One region of the Ensifer sp. ZNC0028 genome, then DNA from elsewhere that is predicted to be linked to it. Evidence: riboswitches for the same ligand, from Rfam matches in the RefSeq annotation. Region 1 holds a riboswitch; the other holds the start of a gene.
What was found. Region 1 has a riboswitch for cobalamin ahead of L981_RS30920 (aromatic ring-hydroxylating dioxygenase subunit alpha). Riboswitches for the same ligand answer to the same signal wherever they lie in the genome.
Positions count from the first base shown of each region.

Region 2: another riboswitch for cobalamin. It lies ahead of L981_RS04410 (ABC transporter substrate-binding protein); the one in region 1 lies ahead of L981_RS30920 (aromatic ring-hydroxylating dioxygenase subunit alpha).

Region 1 is NZ_JTLA01000163.1:8,336-14,336, forward strand. Features, by position in the region: gene L981_RS30915 (hybrid-cluster NAD(P)-dependent oxidoreductase) at 1-979, opposite strand, end outside; gene L981_RS30920 (aromatic ring-hydroxylating dioxygenase subunit alpha) at 981-2,225, opposite strand; cobalamin riboswitch at 2,329-2,530, opposite strand; gene L981_RS30925 (DUF6656 family protein) at 2,848-3,447, shown strand; gene L981_RS30930 (L-threonylcarbamoyladenylate synthase) at 3,525-4,499, shown strand; gene L981_RS30935 (FAD-binding oxidoreductase) at 4,642-6,001, shown strand, end outside.
Region 2 is NZ_JTLA01000015.1:88,448-94,448, reverse strand. Features, by position in the region: gene L981_RS04425 (hypothetical protein) at 1-739, opposite strand, end outside; gene L981_RS04420 (DUF899 domain-containing protein) at 1,028-1,729, opposite strand; gene L981_RS04415 (helix-turn-helix transcriptional regulator) at 1,902-2,225, shown strand; cobalamin riboswitch at 2,418-2,611, shown strand; gene L981_RS04410 (ABC transporter substrate-binding protein) at 2,761-3,777, shown strand; gene L981_RS04405 (iron ABC transporter permease) at 3,774-4,826, shown strand; gene L981_RS04400 (ABC transporter ATP-binding protein) at 4,823-5,584, shown strand; gene L981_RS04395 (pseudoazurin) at 5,596-6,001, shown strand, end outside.

The DNA.
Region 1 (6,001 bases):
CCTTCATCACCCGGCAGGTGCCGCAGATGCCGCCTTCGCAGGCAGCGCCGATGCGCACCCCATTGGCACGCGCCGCCTGCAGGATCGTCTGGCCGGGCTTGGCCTCGACCTCCTTGCCGCTCATGGTGAAGGCGACCTTGGCCACTTGGGCCTCGCCCTCGTCTCCGGCACCGGCGCGCACGGCGATCTCTTCCGCGGCGGGTGCCGCCGCCGGCTGGAAGCTCTCCTCGTGATAGCGGCCCATGTCGAAACCGGCCGATTTCAGCATCTCGCGCACGCCGCGCATGAAAGGCTCGGGGCCGCAGCAAAAGACGGTGCGGTCCATGAAATCGGGCGCAAGCAGCGGCAGCTTGGCGCCGTCGATACGGCCGCGCAATCCGTGCCAGCCGTGGCGCGCCTCATGCCCCTCGACGATGAAGCCGAGGTTCAGTCCGGACATCTGCGTGGCCAGGACTTCGAGTTCCGAACGGAACAGCAGATCGTCCGGCCGACGCGCACAGGAGATGAAGGTCACATCCGTTTCCGGGACGCAATCGGCCATCCAGCGGGTCATCGACATCATCGGCGTGATGCCTGAGCCGGCCGAGATGAACAGGTACTTGTCGCCGGGATGGCGCACGAAGCTGAAATCGCCGAGCGGACCGAAGGCCCGGAGCTTCATGCCCGGCTTCAGGTGGTCGAACATCCAGCGGGTGCCGATGCTGTCGGCCTGCGCCTTGACGGTCACGGCGATCGACAGCGGTCGCGACGGCGTCGACGACAGGGTGTAGGTGCGCATGACGGGTTCGTCGGCGACGGGCAGTTCGAGCGTCACGAACTGCCCGGGCAGATAACGGAACCAGGCCGGCTTTTCCGCCCGGAAAGTGAAGGTCATGACATCGGCGGTCTCGACGACAGCCGATGTGCATTCGAGCATCTGCTGCCGGTCGATCCAGACATGCAGCGCGTCGAAATGGTGAAACGAAGAGGCCATCTGCATGTCAGGCGACCCTTGAAAGCGGAGCCGCGTCGCCGGCAAGGCGCTGCTCCATGAACTTGCAGTACCACTCGACGAACTGCATCACGCCGCCTTCGTGCTCGGGCGAATAAGGACCGGGCTCATAGGCCGGCGAGCGGATGCCGAAGGCATTCTCCTCGACGATCTGGCGATCCTGATCGTTGGTCTCGGTCCAGACATGCGTCAGTTCCTCGAGATTGTAGTCGATGCCTTCGACCGCATCCTTGTTGACCAGCCACTTCGTCGTCACCTGGGTAAGTTCAGGCCCGAGCGGCAGCACACGGAAGGTGATGGCGTGGTCGGCGAGCACATGGTTCCAGGTGGTCGGGTAGTGGAACATCAGAAGCGTGCCGATCTGGCTCTGGGAAACATCGGCCGACAGGGCCCGCCTGACGGCGCGGGCGCCCGACATGGTGTAGCTTTCGGCATTGTCGACGAGCGGCATGCGGGCGGCGCGGAACTGGCCGGTCGGCGACATCCTGAATTCGCTCGGCAAGCCTTCGGCCTCGCATTTCGCCCAATGTTCGGCGATCACGGGATCATCCTTGGCGCCCTGCACTCCGGTCGCGGTCGGGGCTTCCGGATAGGTGCGGCAGAGTTCCGGGTGATTGGCGGCGCAATGGTAGCATTCGCGGTTGTTTTCCCAGACGAGCTTCCAGTTGCCCTTCTCGACGATGGTGCTTTCGAACGCGACCTTGGTTTCGCCGAGCTGGTGCGGCGCGAGATAGGGCAAGGCCATCTCGCGGAACGCCGTGAAATCCATCGGCTTTTCCGACAGGTTGATGAAGATGTAGCCGCCGACCGTTTCGCAATGGATCGGCTTCAGGCTGTGGGCTGCCTTGTCGAAATCCTCGCCCATCTGCCGGGCGAAGAGCAGCGAGCCGTCGAGTTCGTAGGTCCACTGGTGATAAGGACAGACGAGCTTGGCCGACGAGCCCTTCTGTTGCGTGCAGACGCGCGAGCCGCGATGGCGGCAGGAGTTGTGCAAAGCGCGGATCGTGCCCTGGCGATCGCGGGTGATGACAACGGGGTAGTCGCCGACCTGGACGGTGAAATAATTGCCGGCCCGCGGGATCTCGCAGTCATGGCCGATGAACAGCCAATCCTTGTACCAGATGTTTTCCAGATCCTGCCGATAGTAGTCGGGATCGATGTAGAAGGCCCGATCGAGGCTGTAGCCGTCGCGCCGGCCCTTCAGCTTTCGAAGCATATCGTTTCTGGTTTCCATGTCCTGTCCTCATGCGCCATGTCTTGGAGAGGCAGGACAGGAACCCGCACGGGCGCACGCCCATGCGTTGTCGGCTCCGATCCGGCTGCCCGCCGCAACCCGTTACGGTTATGTCCGTCAAGGCTGGTTTCCGGGCTCAGGAGCCGTCCCTTCGGACCAGCCCGGCGCCTTCCCGGACGAACCGTCCAGTGGCCTTTGCCGAGGCTTTCGCTCCACCACCGTTGCGGGGGCAGCGCCGGGATTTGACCGGCTTCCCAATTCTCCGCCTTCTCTTCGAAGACGGCACCTTGAGTAAGGATATGTAATCGCGGAAACCGCCCTGGCAGCTGCCGGATAGCGACATCCAATTCCAGAATGACGACACGGGAAAAACCGCCATCAACGGCGCCTGTCTTAGATTTTTTACACTACAAACATATAGATAGCCCACATCTTGGGCATTTGCCGCCTTTTGCGGCGCGGGCGGCGCAGACGCGGGAAAGGTTCGCCCGTTTGCGACATCCCGTCAGATAGGGAACGCTCATGATGCAGCCAGCAGGCAATCATTCATTAACCATGAGCCGCTAGCCTAGCCGGCGGACGAGAGAGGTCCTGCAGGCAGGCAGATGGCGCGCTGACGATCATGGCAAAGTTGAGATACTACGACGCGGCAGCCGAGGCGCCGCCGACAATCCCGCCGAAGACGGCGGTTCATACCGAATTCCTGCGCACGGGCCGGATCAATCGCAGGCAATGGGTGCCGAGCGAACGGCGCTACCTGAGCTATGAGGAAGTTGCGGACAGGACGGGCAAGAAGCTCAACACCGCCGGCGACACGACCCATAAGCGGATCAACGGCTTTCACACCTCGATCCAGTTCCCGAAGATGATCTTCCACCGCACGCTCGTCGGCCGGCCGCATCTCGGCTACTGTCACGTGACGGCGGCGCGCACGCCGGTCACGCCCTCCAAGGACATCACCTGGTCCTTCTACTTCGCCAACTTCTACTGCGACCTCGGCCATGAGACGCATTTTTTCGAAGGCATCCAGCCCGGCTATTCGCGCATGTATTTCGCCGTCGCCATCGAACCGGGCGCGGAAGCCGGCCAAATGGTCATCAACCGCAATTTTCGTGACAACGGTCTGCTGTTTCGCACCGACGATCCCAAGGTCGCGCTGAAAAACGTGCTGATGCTCGGTGCAAAGGACGACGCGTTGCGCCGCATCATCCGCAGCCTCTGAGCCGAGCCGGTTGCTTCAAAGAAAATCGTTCTGTTTTTCCGGTGCGTCCGTTATGGAAGCGTCGGAAAGGAAACGGCATGGCTGAGATCATCGATACGGATAGGGAACCGGACCGCGCGATCGCGCGCGCCTGCGCCGTTCTTGCCGAAGGCGAACCGGTCGCCATTCCGACCGAGACCGTCTACGGCCTTGCCGCCGACGCCACCAACCCTGATGCGATCAGCCGCATCTACGAGATGAAGGGGCGCCCGCGCTTCAATCCGCTGATCTCGCATGTCTCCGACGTGGCGATGGCCGAAGCCCATGTGCACTTCGATCCGGTTTCCCGGCAGCTGGCCGAAGCCTTCTGGCCCGGCCCGCTGACGCTGATCCTTCGGCAGCGCGCCGACAGCACGGTTCATGCGCTGGCGTCCGCCGGCCTCGACACGCTCGGCATCCGCATGCCCGACGGTTTCTCCCGCCGGGTCATCGCCCGCTTCGGACGGCCATTGGCTGCACCGAGCGCCAATACTTCAGGCAAGATCAGCCCGACCAGTGCGGCCCATGTGGAGGCCGATCTCGGTGGAAAACTGAAGCTGATCCTCGACGCCGGCCAGGCCCAGATCGGCCTTGAGTCGACAATCATCAAGGTCGATGGCGACGAGATCCGGCTGCTTCGGCCGGGCGGCCTCGATGCCGCCGAGATCGAACGCCTGCTCGACCGTCCGGTGATCCGGCCGGAGACGGCAGGAGCGACGATCGAGGCGCCGGGCATGCTCGCCTCGCACTATGCGCCCGGCGCTGCCGTCCGGCTCGATGCCGCCGAGGTGCATGCCGGCGAAGCCTTGATCCGTTTCGGCGGCAATCGGATCGCCGGCGAGGAACGAGCGGCCGTCGTTCTCGACCTCAGCCCGACCGGCAATCTGCGCGAAGCCGCCGCCAATCTCTTCGACTACATGAAGCGGGCGGATGCCAGCGGCGCAGAGACCATCGCCTTCGGGCCGATCCCTTCGGACGGGCTGGGGGAAGCCATCATCGATCGGTTGCAGCGGGCAGCCGCACCACGAGGCTAAAATAGTGTGCGGCATCTTCCGCGCACCCACTCTCACCGAACGGCACCAATTGCGGTTATGATCGCCGCCAACCAGGAACCGAGGATCACATCCTCAGATCGACCGATCCGATAGCGCACAGGCGCAACGCGAAGTGAGGCCCATGACCACCCTTCCCTCTCCCGAACTCATCGCCTCCTTCGCCGACATCGTCGGCAGCGCCAACGTGCTGAGGGCCGAACCGGACAAGGCGCGTTATCTCGTCGAATCGCGCGGACTTTACCGTGGCACGACGCCGATGGTGCTGCGTCCGGGCTCCGTCGACGAGGTCTCGCGCATCATGATGCTTGCGAGCGCCACCCGCACGGCGATCGTGCCGCAGGGCGGCAACACCGGCCACGTCGCCGGGCAGATCCCGCGGGAGGGCAAGGCGGACATCGTTCTTTCGCTGGAACGGCTGAACCGCATTCGCGACATCGATCCGGTCGGCAATGTCATCGTCGCCGATGCCGGCTGTATCCTTGCCGACATCCAGAAGGCGGCGGACGAGCACAATCGCCTGTTCCCGCTGTCGCTGGGCTCGGAAGGTTCGGCCCGCATCGGCGGCAACCTCTCCACCAATGCCGGCGGCACCGCCGTGCTTGCCTATGGCAACATGCGCCAGCTCTGCCTCGGCCTCGAGGTGGTGCTGCCGACCGGCGAAATCTGGGACGGGCTGCGCCGGTTGAAGAAGGACAATACCGGCTACGACCTGCGCGATCTCTTCATCGGTGCCGAAGGTACGCTCGGCGTGATCACCGGCGCCGTGCTCAAGCTCTTTCCGAAGCCGCTCGGGCATCAGGTCGCCTTTGCCGGGGTTGGCAGCGTCGAGCAAGCGCTCGCTTTGTTCGAAAAGGCGTCCAGCCTTTGCGGGCCGGCTTTGACCGGCTTCGAGCTGATGCCGCGGCTCGGCGTCGAATTCACCACCAAGCATATCTCGGGCGTTCGTGATCCGATGGAAACGGTCCATCCCTGGTACGCGCTGATCGATATCTCGACGTCCGATAGCGCCGATAGCGCGGAACGGATGGTGCAGGATCTGCTGGAGCAGGGATATGCGGCCGGCCTCGTCGAGAATGCCGTGATTGCCGCCAACGAGACACAGGCCAAGGCGCTGTGGCACATGCGCGAGAGCATGTCGCCGGCGCAGAAGCCCGAGGGCGGCTCGATCAAGCACGATGTCTCCGTGCCCGTCTCCAGCATTCCGGCCTTCATGAAGGAGGCGGATGCGGCCGTCATGAAAGCGATCCCCGGCGCGCGCATCTGCTCCTTCGGCCACATGGGCGACGGCAACATCCACTACAACATTTCGCAGCCTGTCGGTGCCGACAAGCAGGCCTTCCTCGACCGCTGGCGCGAAATCAACGCCATCGTCCACGGCATCGTGCTTGGGTATAACGGCTCGATCTCTGCCGAACACGGCATCGGCCAGCTGAAGCGTGACGAACTCGCCGAGGTCCGGGCGCCGATCGAAATCGAGCTGA
Region 2 (6,001 bases), on a different contig from region 1:
CGTCGAGCACGTGCCGCCACCCGACGTCGCGACCGGTCTGCGACAGGGGACTGAAATCGCGTCGTGGCCAGACATGGGCGGTTAACGGTTCCGGCGCGCCGGGCGTGGCAAGAAGAGGGATTTGCGCGACGTTTCCATCCTTAAGACGGATGAGATAGGCGCTTTCCTGCGGGCTTTCGGCAAGGCCGGCGGCATGGAGCAGTTCCGGCGAAATTGCGACATTCGGGACGAATTCCCTGCCGAGATTGGCGGGTCCGCCGAAATGGGGCCGCAGCGCATCGACAACGGCCTCCGTCGCCCGTCCATTCACCTCAAGGATCTCTCCGCCCAGAAGGTGCGATTGCTCGCCTGTCGCTGCGATCACGAACAGGCCTTCGGCAAACCAGCCGAGCCGGACGGGAACCGCATTGAAACTGTGACCACCGACAAGCCCGACGACACTGGTGTGCCCATTGTCGGCGAGCGCGACCGCCTTTGCAGCCGCCATCGCCAGGCCAGCGCGGTCGAGATCGCCGGCCCGTTGTTCGATCGCATCAAGGGAGCCCGTAAACGCTGCCTGGGCGGCTGGCGAAAAGCTTCGGTCAACCTCGATCAGGCGCCGCAGATGGGCAAGGTCCTGCCTGTTGCGTTCCAGTTGCGAGGCTGCGGCCGGAAAGTCGCTCCGGGGATAGGTCTTCAGCGTTGGGTAGAGAATGACGGCAAGCGGCGCGACCACCAGGAGAAGCAGGGCGGCCAACATGATCGATGCAATCCGAACGCCGCGTCGCCGCCAAAACTTCTTGCCGCTCGGTGCCGGACCGTCCTTGCGGTCTTGCGTCTCGTTTCCCATCGATTGCCGCCCCCATCGGCGCGCCTCTTAGAAGCGCGATCCATCCCCACGTTCGGCGCTCCCTGCCGGGCCGGCGGCATCCCTTCACCATTGCCGCGATCCCTATTCGGGCGCGCGACAATGACGCAGGTCTGGCGATCGGCCAGACAAGACGTAGGAACGGCGGCTCGACAATTCCATGTTCGCCGCCGCGGAAAATCAAAAAGCCGGTTCGGTCCCGTATTCGTCGTGCCGCCGGTTCCAGACATAGGGTTCTGTCTGCGGCCATCCCGCGGGAGAGGCTTCCCATGTTTCCTGGCGACCGTAGGGCGTCAGATCCAGATAGGTCCACATGCTGCCGAGATACTCGACGCCACGCGCACCGTTGAAATAGGTGCGGTAGATATGATCGCCGTCCCTGAGGAAGACGCTGACGCCATGGCGCTCGCTGGTCCTTGTCGGGTCATCCGGATCGGCGACCGTGGCTCCCATGTCGTGGTTGAAGTCGCTCGCCATGGACGAGTACCAGACTGGGTGCTGCCACTGCATCCGGGCCTGGTATTTCTGCAGCGTCTCCAGCGGCGCGCGCGAAATCAGCACGATGGACGTATCGCGTGCGTTGAGATGCGCCGGATGGGTCATCGCGTCCACGACCCAGGAGCAGCCGTCGCAGCCCGCCTTCCATCCGGGCGCGAACATGAAGTGATAGACGATCAGTTGTCGCCGTCCGTCGAAGAGGTCGGCGAGGCTTACCGTGCCTTCGGGCCCCTCGAACGAATAGTCCTTGTCGATCCTGACCATCGGCAAGCGTCGGCGCGCGGCACTCACTTCATCGCGTGCGCGGGTAAGTGCCTTCTCCCTGGCAATCTGTTGTTCGAGTGCGACTTGCCACTCATCCATTGAAGCGATTTTAGGCAGCATTCTCAATCATCTCCCTTTTCCGCGGTTTGCTTGGAGGTGTCGGTGCAAAGCTGACTCCGATCGACGGCATCCAGCCGTCAGGCTCGGTTGCAGTTCTCGCGAAAGCTCGCAAACAGGTCTCATCGGCGCCGTCTCCGTTGCGTCCAGTTTCAATATGTTGCAAAAACATAACATGTCAAGCAAGCAGGACGAAGATCTGGTTTTCAAGGCGTTGGCTCACCCGCGCAGGCGGGCGATGCTCGATTGTCTCAAGGGCGAGGCGCAGGCCACGGGCATGCTCTGCGCGGCCTTTTCAGACATGGATCGCTGCACCGTGATGCAGCATCTGAAGGTGCTGGAGGACGCCGAGCTGATCATCGTCAGCTGGGCAGGACGCGAGCGCTGGAATTATCTCAATGCGCTGCCGATCAAGCACATTTACGACCGCTGGATCAGCGACTATGCCGCCCATGCCGTGACCATTCTCGACAGGCTGAAGACCGATCTCGAAGGGTAAATCTGAAGATAGTGTGAATTACGGATCACTTAAACAGTATTCATTTGTGTATAGTTTTCCGACAATCGACAATGTTCTGCCTATTTGAGGGGAGTGATATTTAGTGAAATTACGAGACGCGAAAGAATTTCTACCTTTCCTGGCAAGTGTTTCGAAAGCGTCGCTTTCATGCTTGCGCTCCACTCGTTCGTTGAGTAGGGAATTCTCGTCGGTTTCCGAAAGGAAATAACAGGGAATTCGCCGCGGCTCGCCGCGAAACGAAACTGCCCCCGCAACTGTAGGCGGCCAGTCCTCTCTCGAAAATGCCACTGGGCGATGGTCCGGGAAGGCCGAGAGGGAGCCAAGACCCGCCAGTCAGGAGACCTACCGACACCTGTAACTGAACAAGCCGGGCGGGGTGTCCGGGGAGGTTGTCGATGTCGTTGGTCGCGCCACAAGTGCCGGCTGTCGATGTTCTCTTGAACATCGGTTCGATCATTGCGTCCTGGCTCGTCCCCTCCGATCCGCGCGATCAACAGATCGGAGACAATGTGCCATGACCGCTTCGCGTTTCCTGCTTGCCGCCTCTGGCTTCGCCTTCTTCGCCACCGCCGCTGCTGCCGAACCCACCGCCTATCCGCTGACCCTGGACAATTGCGGCGAGACGATCACCTTCGACAAGGCGCCGGCGACCTCGGCGACCGTCGGGCAGGCGGCAACCGAGGTTCTCTATTCGCTCGGCCTCGGCGACAAGGTTACGGGCACGTCGGTCTGGTTCAATGACGTGCTGCCGGAATTTGCCGAGGTCAATGCCAAGGTTCCGCGCCTGGCGGACAACGACCCGAGCTTTGAAAGCGTCGTCGCCAAGAAGCCGGGGCTCGTCGCCGTGCAGTTCGTCTGGCACGTCGGCCCCGAAGGGATCGTTGCGACCCGAACCCAGTTCCACGAAGTAGGAATTCCGACCTATGTCCTTCCGGCCGACTGCGTCGCCAAGGACAACTCGGTGGGTGTGGACGGCACGCGAAGCGCGCTCTTCTCGACTGCCAGCATCCATCAGGGCGTGCGTGAACTCGCGCAGATCTTCGATGTTCAAGACAAAGGCGAGGCATTCGTCGCAGAACTCGCCAAGCGTGAGGCCAACGCCATTGAGCAGGCCAAGGCGCTCAATTTGAAGGATGTGTCTGCGGCCTTCTGGTTCTCCAGCGCGGAGATGGACATCGATCCCTATGTGGTCGGCCGGAAGGGAGCGCCTGCCTACATGATGGATAAGCTCGGCATCCGCAACGTGGTCGGCTCGGACGAAGAATGGCCGGTCGTCGGTTGGGAAACGATCGCCAAGGCCAACCCCACCATGATCGTCATCGCCAAGATGGATCGCCGGCGCTTTCCGGCCGACGACTACCTGAAGAAGATCGAGTTCCTGAAGACCGATCCGGTTGCCAGCCAGATGGATGCGGTGAAGAACAACCGCATCGTCGTCATGGATGCGCACGCGATGGACGCCACGATCAGAACGGTCGCCGGTATTGAAGTTCTCTCCGCTGCGCTTAAGGATTTCGGGTTGGCGAAGTGAAGACCGGCCTCTCGCGGCGCGCCCCTGCTTCCCGGCTTGGCCGGGCAGCCACGGGGACATTGGCTCTGTTTGCCACCGTTCTTGCCGGAACCTGCATCGGTGAAACGCCGATACCCGTCTTGACGGTTCTCCAGACCTTGGGGAACAAGATTTTCGGCGCGACCTATGGGCTCGATCCCATCGATGTCGGGATCATCTGGAACTACCGCCTGCCGCGGGCGATCGTTGCCGCCTGCTGCGGGGCGGGCCTCGCGGTTTCGGGCATGGTGCTCCAGTCCCTCCTGCGCAACGCCCTGGCGGATCCCTATCTTCTCGGCATCTCCGCCGGCGCCTCGACCGGCGCCGTGGCCGTTACCGTCGCCGGCCTCGGGGCTGGCGCGGTCTCGATGTCGCTCGGCGCCTTTGTCGGCGCCGTGACGGCTTTCCTCATGGTGGCGATCCTCGCCCGTGCCGCCGGTGGCGGGGTCACTCTGCGCGGAACAGGGCAGATCGTGCTTGCCGGCATCGCCGGATCGCAACTGTTCAACGCGCTGACCTCTTTCATCATCACCAAGTCGGCCAATGCGGAGCAGGCGCGGGGCATCATGTTCTGGCTGCTCGGCAACCTCAGCGGTGCGCGGTGGCCGGACGTCTGGCTGGCCGTGCCCGTGGCCCTTGTCGGGCTCGGCGCCTGCATCTGGTATGCCCGCGCGCTCGACGCCTTTTCCTTCGGGGCGGAATCCGCCGCGTCGCTCGGCGTACCCGTGCGGGCCGTCCAGGTGGTGCTGATCGGCCTTACCGCGCTGGTGACGGCCGTGATGGTCAGCATCGTCGGCTCCATCGGCTTCGTCGGGCTCGTGATACCGCATGCGGCCCGTTTCCTCGTTGGTGTGCGTCATGGCCGGCTCGGCCCGGCAACCGCCCTCATCGGGGCGGTCTTTCTGATCGCGGCGGATATCCTGTCGCGGACGATCGTTCCTGGCCAGGTGCTGCCGATCGGCGTGATCACCGCCCTGGTTGGGGCACCGGCCTTTGCCCTGATCCTTATCCGCGGGAGGCACCGATCATGATCCTGGAAGCACGCGATCTCGGCTGGTCCGTCCGCGGCAAGGCGATCGTTTCCCATGTCGATCTCGCCGTGCGGCAGGGAGAGACACTCGGCCTTGTCGGCCCCAACGGCTCCGGCAAATCGACCTTGATGCGGCTGCTGGCCGGCATCGTCCGGTCGACGTCGGGCGAGGTGCGGATCAACGGGCAGATGCTGCACGCCATGCCACGCCGCCAGGCTGCCCAGTTGATCGCCTTCCTCGAGCAGCAAGCCGAGACGACGGAAGCGATCTCGGTTCGCGATGCGGTTGAACTTGGCCGCACGCCCTGGCTCACGCCGCTGCAGCCCTGGTCGGCGGAAGACGACCGGATCGTCAGGCAAGCGCTCGACGATACCGATATGGCGGGCTTCGAAAACCGTTCGTGGGCAACACTTTCCGGCGGGGAACGCCAGCGGGTTCACCTGGCGCGGGCCTTGGCGCAACAGCCGCAGGTCCTGTTGCTCGACGAGCCGACAAATCACCTGGATATCCAGCACCAGCTTTCGATCCTGAAGCTGGTGGCTGACCTGCCGATAACCTCCGTCGTCGCCTTACACGATCTCAACCAGGCCTTTGGCTGCGACCGCGTCGGCATGATGTCCGCCGGCCGGCTGGTGGCGCTGGGGCCGCCGCGTGAAGTCCTGACCGTCGAACGGATCGCCGCCGTCTTCGGTGTTCGTGCGAGCATCGTCGTCGACCCCGAGGACGGAACCTCCATCTTCCGCTTTCATTCAGCCTAGCAAGGATTTACATGCGCGCGCTTCTCCTCGGATTGTCCCTGTTTCTCACCGCTTTCCAGTTCGCCCAAGCCGAAATGCACGAGGTGAAGATGCTCAACCGTAACGCTTCGGGACCGATGGTCTATGAGCCAGACTTCCTCCAGATCGCCCCCGGCGACACGGTGAAATTCATCGCTGCCACCAGCGGCCACAACGCGGCGACGGTCGACGGCATGGTTCCCGAAGGTACCGCTGGTTTCAAGGGCGGGATCAACGAGGAGATCGAGGTCACGCTCGACGCGGAGGGGTTCTACGGGATCAAGTGCTCGCCCCATTTTGCGATGGGAATGGTGATAGTGATCCGTGTCGGCGACGCGAAGGTCGACACAGGCTTTGCGGCGGCCAAGGTTCCGGCCCGGGCGCGCAAGCGGTTTGACG